Linked DNA regions of Methanosarcina siciliae T4/M. The protein of the gene in region 3 binds, or shares a complex with, the protein of the main gene of each other region. Links are inferred from orthologs where the notes say so. Each region holds a gene or a part of one and is shown on either strand. Other genes may lie near its edges.

What was found.
Region 1: MSSIT_RS05135 (region 3) and MSSIT_RS03405 share a complex: the UniProt entries of both Methanocaldococcus jannaschii proteins name them as parts of the RNA polymerase complex. The link is inferred for Methanosarcina siciliae T4/M from one-to-one orthologs.
Region 2: MSSIT_RS05135 (region 3) and MSSIT_RS08055 share a complex: the UniProt entries of both Methanocaldococcus jannaschii proteins name them as parts of the RNA polymerase complex. The link is inferred for Methanosarcina siciliae T4/M from one-to-one orthologs.

Annotation. Positions count from the first base shown.
Region 1 is NZ_CP009506.1:747,398-750,269, reverse strand. The notes cover bases 41-2,753. They hold MSSIT_RS03405 (DNA-directed RNA polymerase subunit L), read right to left. Parts: upstream 1,680-2,753; coding sequence 1,401-1,679; downstream 41-1,400. Other genes in these bases: MSSIT_RS03400 (exosome complex RNA-binding protein Csl4), read right to left, coding at 1,797-2,411; pscS (O-phospho-L-seryl-tRNA:Cys-tRNA synthase), read right to left, coding at 41-1,080. Outside these bases: more of pscS, read right to left, coding at 1-40. UniProt on the Methanocaldococcus jannaschii protein: DNA-dependent RNA polymerase (RNAP) catalyzes the transcription of DNA into RNA using the four ribonucleoside triphosphates as substrates.
Region 2 is NZ_CP009506.1:1,892,739-1,895,764, forward strand. The notes cover bases 27-2,893. They hold MSSIT_RS08055 (RNA polymerase Rpb4 family protein), read right to left. Parts: upstream 1,704-2,893; coding sequence 1,350-1,703; downstream 27-1,349. Other genes in these bases: rsmA (16S rRNA (adenine(1518)-N(6)/adenine(1519)-N(6))-dimethyltransferase RsmA), read right to left, coding at 27-128; MSSIT_RS08050 (DUF655 domain-containing protein), read right to left, coding at 249-986; MSSIT_RS08060 (50S ribosomal protein L21e), read right to left, coding at 2,155-2,448; MSSIT_RS08065 (tRNA pseudouridine(54/55) synthase Pus10), read right to left, coding at 2,675-2,893. In the rest of the region: more of rsmA, read right to left, coding at 1-26; more of MSSIT_RS08065, read right to left, coding at 2,894-3,026. UniProt on the Methanocaldococcus jannaschii protein: DNA-dependent RNA polymerase (RNAP) catalyzes the transcription of DNA into RNA using the four ribonucleoside triphosphates as substrates. This subunit is less well bound than the others.
Region 3 is NZ_CP009506.1:1,180,427-1,183,528, reverse strand. The notes cover bases 144-3,086. They hold MSSIT_RS05135 (DNA-directed RNA polymerase subunit B''), read right to left. Parts: upstream 2,442-3,086; coding sequence 846-2,441; downstream 144-845. Other genes in these bases: MSSIT_RS05130 (DNA-directed RNA polymerase subunit H), read right to left, coding at 2,655-2,891; rpoB (DNA-directed RNA polymerase subunit B), read right to left, coding at 144-832. Also shown: more of rpoB, read right to left, coding at 1-143. UniProt on the Methanocaldococcus jannaschii protein: DNA-dependent RNA polymerase (RNAP) catalyzes the transcription of DNA into RNA using the four ribonucleoside triphosphates as substrates. The Rpo2 subunit (Rpo2N and Rpo2C in this organism) is implicated in DNA promoter recognition and in nucleotide binding.

The DNA.
Region 1 (2,872 bases), 430 kb from region 3 along the record:
GCTGAGCTTGAAGTATTTCGTAAGCCCGGACTTGATACCGTGAATGTTTCTTTCTTTGAGCTCTTTGTAGAGGAAATACCTGCCTTTCTTGACCTTCTGGGAAATCTCGTAGAAGCCGGGAGCTTCAAAGAACATAAGGTCGTGAGAATGGGGTTTCTGCCCGCGCTGGATAAAGCCCATGTCCTCAAGCCTTGCAGAGAACCACCGGGCGTTTTCGACTTCCTGGTCCCAGTTACTGACGCGCTTTACCACTTCTGGAAAAGATGCAATCATAGTCATAACCGTTGCCCCACGGGCAGTGCAGCCAAGAAGTTCGACTTCCTTTACCTTGCTGTATATAGATTTTCTGAATACGATTGGGGCATATTCTTCGCTTACGCCGAGCACTCCGACAGGCCCGGAGGCTGCCATTGACTTATGCCCGCTACCCACTATAAAGTCAGCTCCGATTTCTTTTGCGGATACGGGCATTCTTCCCACACAGTACGCCCCGTTCAGGAGAAGAGGGACATCATACTCATGGCAGACGGATGCGATCTTTTCCGCATCCGGGATGTTTCCGTAGCTCCCGTCAGGATATGTTACAAGGGCAAGAACGGGGGGTCTTCCACTTTCCTTTGTGACCTCTTCGATTGCTGTCCCGTACCCTTCGGGATCAAGATAGTATTCGGGGCTGCCTGCATGTGGCACCACTTTTACATTCAGACCGGCTCTCTCGGCTGCAACATAAGAGGAGTAATGGGCAAGCCCGTCAAGCACGATCCAGTCCCCGGGCTTGCCCATGGAATGCATAACCGCAAATTTAGACTCTCTTGCCCCGTTTGTAACCCTTGCCTCATCACAGCCTAAAAACTCAGGGAGAGCTTTATGTACGAAATCATGGATAGGGGGTTTTTTAATCTGATCCAGAATCCCACCACAGAAGTCGCAGACAGAGTAACCGTCTCCCCATTCCACAAGGGTCTGCCTGGCTGCCTCGGTCAAAAGTCCGCCAGTCTGCAGAGGGTCGATATTTATGCTGCCGAGGGTTTCTCGCTTTATGAAACCATACTTCTGTAAAGATGAGTCGTCAAGTGTCATTTTATTTATACCTCAGTGATAACGGTAAATTTCCTATTCAAACGATAAATTTCTCCTCTGGTTTCTGTCCGGGTTATGAGAGCAGATCTGAGAAAATTAACTGCCTGAAGCTCTATATAATCAGTGATATATCAGGAATTCATAAAAAGGTATTCCAGAAGCAACTTACAAATAGACAGTAAAATCCCGTAAAACTTCTCGTGAAGGCGAACGAAATACTATCCGGAAACCCTTATCTAAAGTATATGGAGCAGGAGAAAGCCCCTGGAAAGAAAAAAAGGCAAAACGTCTTTTAAGAGACGTCCTGCAAGTCATCGGCTTCAGGCATTTGCTGCCTTGTTGAAGACATCGATGAACTCATCACACTGAGCAATAATGATTGCTGCCGCTTCCTTTAAGACCAGAATCGGGTCTGTACCATCGGTTTTGATGTAAAGGATAGGGTCACTGATGCTCACGTGTTTCATGTCGTAGAAAGCCGCTTCAACCCTTTCATCTTTGATCAGGAGGTCCTTAAGAAGATTGAGAAGGGTATGAGTTTCGCCTATAAGCTCGACTTCAAGCTCGCTATTTGTTTTATTAAGAATGTTCAGTTCCATTGGTGACCACCTGTAAATGGTGAGTGATATAGCTGGCTATATTACAGCCTGCCGCAAAATGCATAATCCGTCATAACATGCCGAACCCTGCATAAAGTAAGATGGGGAAAGAGAAATTTACTGGATTCCTTTCCCGTACTCGGTTGAGATCTTGCGGGTTTCAGTCATATTGCAGACCGGGCATTTAAGCTTTTTCCCTTCCAGGACAAGTTCGCCTCTGCAGTTTGAGCAGTAAGCTTTTACAACTCCAAGGGAATCTTCGGATGTTGTAAGGCGCATTCTGTCAACGTCAATGACTCTGGCTTTTATGATATCAGAGGGTCTGAACTCATCTGAGAGTCTCTTTACATAGGAGTCCCTCACATTTGAAACATGGACATCCCCTGGCCTTGAGTTGACAATTTCCCTGTTCTCTTTTCCTTCTATGCCTGCAACTTCCACCATCGCCCCGGACTCGCGGACGTCAGTGATCTTGCCGTAAACTATGTCCCCTACCTTAAGGATATTTGGGGTAAGGGTTTTTGGCTTAACCGAGACCACTCTGGCTTTTCTGTCAATGAGCACACTTCCTGTGGCAGTGGAATAGATATCCCCACCAATTATTGTGGCCCCGGAACCTGGCTTAAACTCTTCTGTAGTTCCGACAAGTTCACCCGGAAGGACAAAGCCTCCTTTTTCAAGGTCTTCTTCAGATCTGACGGGTTCTCTGGCTGGCGGCCTGAACCCCGGCATTTCCTTCCTATCTCGGGGAGATTTCTTAGAATATGGGAATCTTCTCTTTTTTCCAAGGTCACCTTTGAACTGGTCCTTTGACTGATCTCTGGACCCACGGGACTGACCTTTAAACTGATCCCTTGAACGACCTTTAAACTGGTCTCTGGACTGGCCGCGGGACTGATTTTTAAACTGATCCCTTGGCTGATCCCTTGGCTGGCCCTTAAACTGTTCCCTGCTTTCTGCAGCTACCGGAACCGATTTTTCAGCAACCGGTTTTCCTTCCCCAGGGCCTGTTAATTTTTTCCTGGTAGTCTTATTTTTTCGGATTCTAATAATGATCCCTCATTCGAATTATCGTTAATAGTAGGTGTAAATAAGTTGTTTTATCGAATTTCAGAAATTTTCAGAGAGTTTTTGGCGGCAATTGAACCCATAGAGAATTTGTCCTCGGGAGGAATAAGGATCAATCTCCTTCC
Region 2 (3,026 bases), 710 kb from region 3 along the record:
AGAACCGTATCCTGCGGACTCAGCTCGGCAGCAGCAACTATCCGATCCAGGTAACCGATATCAATAAGGAAGTGCTGGTCAAAGGTACCTCCTTTTATATTGTACTTTTTAAGAATAGAACGAACCAGGGCCGAAACCTCCTGAGTAGATTAAGAGTTCTTAATAGTAATATTTGGATAAATTCTCAAAAGCCGAACCGTCAGAAGTCAGATAGCCGGAAATGGAATTGAAAAAAGAAAGTAAAAGGATCACCGCCCACTCGAGCCCTGCCGGCGAGGAGGAGTGGTGAACAGCCTGTACTTGATGAAATCGTCCTTGAGCTCTTCTTCGATCCTGTGGGAGATGACCTTCGCAGGGTCATGAAGGCTCGGGATTCTCTCGCGAATATCCTGAAAGCTCTTAAATTCCCCTTTCTTGCGTTCATCAATGATAGACCACATGAGCTTTTTCCCGATCCCGGGAAGAAGTTCAAGCATATGCAGGCGGGTTGTGATGGAATGGGCATCGTTGAAGAACTTTACGAACCTTTCTTCTTTATGCCTGACGACGGCTTCGAGAATGAAGGGCAATTCGAGGTTTGCTCCGGTAGTCAGGTCAGTATACCCTATCCTCTGCTTTACGTGGTCTATTTCATCCCTATCCCCGGGTCCGATATAGACTCTTGACTGGATATCAGGTATTACGCCGACTTTTGGGACCAGTTCCATAAGAGTAAACTTTTTATCCCCTACGGCCTGTACAAGAGGTTTTTTCTGGTACGCTGAAGTGCCGTCAACGGATTTTCCATAGGGAAGATAATCGAGCACCCATACATATTCCTCCCTGTCCTGCGAACCTTCCATGCCTTTCCCGGATGAGCGCGGAGCTCTTTCTGACTGCCTGTCGGACTGCGGTTTGCCTGTCGGCCGCCTGCCGCCAGAAGAAGGTCTTTCGGCAGATGATCTGCCAGTGTACGGTCTACCTGATTGCGACTTCTCTATTTTCATCAGCACCCATCCTGTAAATAAATATGAAACCCCATGAATCTGATTTATGTCCGGTGTATTATACTCCAGCCGGGGATTTCTCACATAGATATGCCCAGCTTCTTTAGCTCTCCTGTCTGGTTCAGGCTTTTTCCAAGCTACCAGGCCTGTCGAACTATTCCCCGCACACCAGTTTCCGAAACTGGAGACTGACCTGTATCCCGGCATTCTCGGGAATTTAGAGAAACGGAGAAGCCTCTGCTCCTAAATTTTGCAGGCCGGGATACTTTCTTTATACTTTAAAGTACTCTAGCCAGATTTCGGATACTTCCCTCATAAATAACAAGATAAACTGCTATATAGCTTATCCTCTTTACTTTCTAATTATTCCATAGCTTCAAATACATAGTCAAGAATTTGATCCAGCTCTTCATTGCTCAGGGTGTACTTTTCCTTAGCGTAAATTGACCTTAGTTCGTCTCTGGATTGAGGCAGGATGTCTGCGATCCGGACCGCAATAACTGGCTTCATTTTTTCAAGCTCAAGCAACTTGCTAACAAGTTCTCTTGACTTTTCTCCGCTGATTTTAGAGAACTGTTCCGCATGATGAAGGGCTTTTCTAAAGCTGTATGCTACCTCAATCCCCTTCTCTCTGCGCTCGTCAGCGATCCTTGTAAGTATATCCTTGACCTCGGCCAATGTCAATAACTCTTCATTGAGGACTTCCTTAACTATCATTGGAATACACTCTTTTAACTTAAAAATTTCAGGTAGTTTTGCTTCCTTGTAGAACAACCTGTAATTGATATTTTATTGTGAACCCTAATTCCTGCTGCAAGCATTTTCTGCCTTTCAGTATCCGGCATCACCCGATAAGCCGGAACTGTATTGAATAACACTATCCTGAGCTATCTCAGCTATATGGTTTACAAATGATATATAATTATAGATGTTCCTTTTCCGGGATAAAAGACTAATTTTCAAAAAGCAGTTGTTCCAGATCCCCTGTAAGTGTGCCCTTTTAGTTTAAGGGATACCAGTTCTGTCACATCCAATCCTTTAACGGCGTTCTTCAAGCTGTAATTTGCCGGAATTCCCGGAAGGATTTCAAACCTCCGGTCGGAAGCCTGAATACCTTAAATTTCGGAAGAAAAGGGAAATTAGGGTGTAAAAACCTAACTGCCCAGAATCAGTACTTCTGCGGCTTCAGGTGCTGCGGAAGGGAAATAACTTCCTTCATTGCGTTTCCGCTGCGGACTTCCAGCACATATGAACGACCACGCTGTCCGATAACCTTTCCGGTAGAACCCTGGAATTTTGGATTTGGCATACCTTTCTGGACGCTCGGGTCGATGTCGATGTGAACCATCTGTCCTTCTTCGAATTCCTGAATTGCCCTGCTTACAGGGGAAATCCCTCTTTCGCGAACCGTCTTCTGTAATTTGTACCTTGTGCAGCGTTTTTCACCGTGGGAATTTGTCATCGCATGTTCCTCCGTTAGAATGCTCGAGTAATTTCTCTCTAAGAAATTTTCTATTCAATTAATTGATTTTCCTCTAAATAAGATGGATATTATTTAAATGAACCGTTCATTAAGGCACTCGTTCTCTGTGTCCCGATCGGCCAATGAAACGGACCCAGATTGAAATCCAGATTGATTTAGATTGGATCGATTTGGTTTATTCAGATTAGATTCAGATGCCCGGAGCTTAAATTTCGACGTTGACCACATCGAGGTCTTCCACAAGTGCCTGGAATCCTAAAAGCCCTGTAAGGCTCGGATTTGTCCTGCCTTCGTCTCCGGAAATCAGTTCCTTGACATAAAGCCCGCCTTCACAGTTCACAGTTATGTAGGCGTTTCCGTCATCTTTCAGCTCGTCAAGCGTGATGCTGTGCACATACCTTTTCCGGACAAGATCTGCACGTCTGTGAACCACGCGCTTTGGAGTCTGCTGGGCAATCTCCTTGCCACTCAAAGCCTCGAGGCAGGATTTAAGCTTTTCCTCTGAAACAGGCTCTTTAAATGTAACTTTAAGCTTATAAGTTTTATCCGCCTTGGAA
Region 3 (3,102 bases):
CGTCGAGGTTTGCATATGCTTCAGCGCTGCGTGATCCACGGTACTCAGAGTCGGGAATCTCGAACTTATCTTCCTGCCCTCCTGGATACCTTCTTTCTTCTCCTTCAAAAGTCCTGAGAAAGTGGCTTCTCCCAAGCCCTCTCTCAATCGAACCCTTATTGAAAATCAGCGCGTCTTCAATGTTATACCCTTCATAAGACAAAATTGCAACCACGAAGTTCTGGCCTGCAGGTCTGTCATCAAAACCGATTGCTCCGGAAGTCCTTGTCCTTGTAAGTGCCCTCTGTGGGTAGTGCAGGACGTGGGCACGGGTATCCGGCCTTAATTTCTGGTTTGCTGTGGATACTCCGATGCACTGCTTGATCATGGCTGCACCCATAGTGTTACGCGGAGATGCATTGTGTTCCGGATAAGGAACCATGCCGGTACAGATGCCGAGCATAAGTTCTGGGTCTATCTCCATATGGGTGTGCCTGGTAGTTATATCCGACTCGTAGAGTGCAATGTACGCGTTTTCTTCCTCTTCTGCGTCCAGGTACTCCACACAGCCTTCTTTTACGAGGTCCTCATAGGTGATTTCTTTGTTCTTCAATTTCTGTATGTGCTCTTCAGTTACCTTGAGAGCGCCGTTTTCCACAACAACGAGAGGTCTTCTTGCCCTGCCCATATCGGAGTTTATAATTACTTCCCTGGTATTATCGTTAAGAGCTATGTTGACCTGTCTGGATATGAACCCCTGCCGCCTCATTTTTCGGAGCTCTTCTGCGAGTTCCGCAGGGTTGTCATGGGTCCCTACGAGCTCACCGTTTATGAATACTTTTGCTTTAGTCATCTAACATCAACCCTCAGTCCCCGAACGCTGATCCGGAGTCGTCCGCATCTGAATAATCGTAGAAGTCTTCCTCTTTGTACTTTGTTTCGATTTCCGGAGTTTCTTCAAACTCTTCAATAATCTCTTCCCCGAACTCGTCGAGCAGGATTTCCTTGATCTTTGCCGGTATTTCGGGTACCTTCACAACTACTTTTTCGACATTGAGGTCGTAGAGTATCTTTTTAATGCTCTCAGTTTCCTCTATTCCAGTGGAGAGCTCGACCATTTCGGCAAAGTTTTTTACGAGACCACAATTGGGTCCTTCAGGGGTCTCGGAAGGGCAGAGCCGCCCCCATTGAGTTGCGTGCAGGTCACGGGCTTCGAAGTGTGGCTGGGCCCTTGAAAGCGGGGAAATTACACGGCGCAGGTGGGAAAGGGTAGAAATATAATCGTTACGGTCAAGAAGCTGGGAAACACCCGTCCTTCCTCCTACCCAATTCCCTGTTGCCAGGGGATGCTGCAGGCGGTCGGTCAGGACGTCTGCCCTTACAATCGTAGCGACGTTAAGTTCCCTGTTCCTCATGTTTGCACGTTCGAGCTGGTACTTTATGTCCCTTGCAAGCCTGTTAAAGGATACCCTGAAAAGGTCTTCCATCAGGTCGCCTGCGAGTTTCAGCCTCTTGTTTGCGTAGTGGTCTTTGTCGTCTTCGGTACGCTTTCCAAGTGCGAGCTCGAAGCAGGACTCGGCCATTCTTGCCAGGAAATGAGCCTTTGGGACCCTGTCTCTCATATCGTTTCCGAGGTGTGGGAAAAGATACCTGTCAATAACGTAGTTTGCTCTCTTTATCTGGTATTCCTTGGCCTGTCCGGCAGCAACCCTCGCCCCGATCTTCTCAATGGCCTCTTCCTGGGTTTCGACTTCGGCTTCTTCAAGGTTTTCCAGCATGAATTTGATGATTTCGGGATCACTTGAAACTGCATTTACTATATCTTCGTCAGTTACTATCCCGAGAGCCCTCATGAGTGTAATAAAGTATACTCTGCCGGATATGGAAGGGAAAGATACTTCAAGCAGGGACTTTCTCCCTCTTTCCACAATTACGAGTGCTCTGTACCCTCTTTTCTGGGAAAAGACCTTTGCGACCTCTATGGAGTCACCGTAACGTTCTCCGTACTCAACAAGAATTTTGTTGGGGGCAAGGTCTTCCAGGGTCATAACTACCCTTTCAGTACCTCCGATAATGAAATATCCCCCCGGATCAAGGGGATCTTCCCCATAGCGAACTTTCTCTGGCTCGCTAAGGCCGAGAAGATTGCAGATCTTGGATTTGACCATGATGGGAAGCTGCCCGATCTTTGCTTCCATTACTTCGGATTCGATCCCTTCTTTTACGACACTCATCTCCAGGTAGAGGGGGCCTGAGTACGAAAGGTTTCTGAGCCTTGCTTCGTTGGGGTAAAGCTTTTCTATTGCCCCGTCCGCCTCCTTTACCACCGGATGTTCTACCCTGATCTTGCCGAGTTTGAGGTAGGTGTCTTCAATGTCGGTTTCTATAATCTTCTGTTCATCAATGATCTTTTGCAGCCCGTAATCTATAAACTTGTTAAATGAGTCTATATGGTGCTGCACTATCTTGTCCCGTGTAAAATAAGCCTGCGACAGTATACTGCTTTCTAACGCGATGATAGCACCCTCTTTGCTTTATTAAAATGAAAATTAATAAACGATGATCCCAAGATCTTTATGCAGTCGTTGAATCTTTCCGTACGGTGGTGCATGGGATTCAAAAAGACGTTCAGTGAAAAAAATTCGGTCATGCAAGCGGTTAAAACTCCCCCCCACTTACTCGATCACAAGTCTGTAATAATCTGCCTCCCCTGCAGTTTGACTCTTCCTTGTGATTTTCACAACATCTCCGACGACAGCTCCTATTTCTTTACTAGCAGGATCCTGCACTTTAATTTTCGGAAGCTGTTCTTTCTCAATTAAATATTTGCTTAAAACAGACTTTAATTCTCCCTCTGAAATAATTTCATGTTTAGGGACTGACTCATGGTCGAGCAGGCTGAATTTTGTCAAATCCTTTCCTCCAAAAATAAAGCATCATAAAAAGACTTTTAGACGTTTCCTGCGGATGGCCTCTCCGCCGGTCTTATTAAGAACATGGCGGGCCCGTAGGGATTTGAACCCTAGGCCGACTGGTTAAAAGCCAGTCGCTCTGCCTGACTGAGCTACGGGCCCAGTTTGTTTATCTCTCCACTTCTGCATTTTGCACCATGGAAGGCTAATT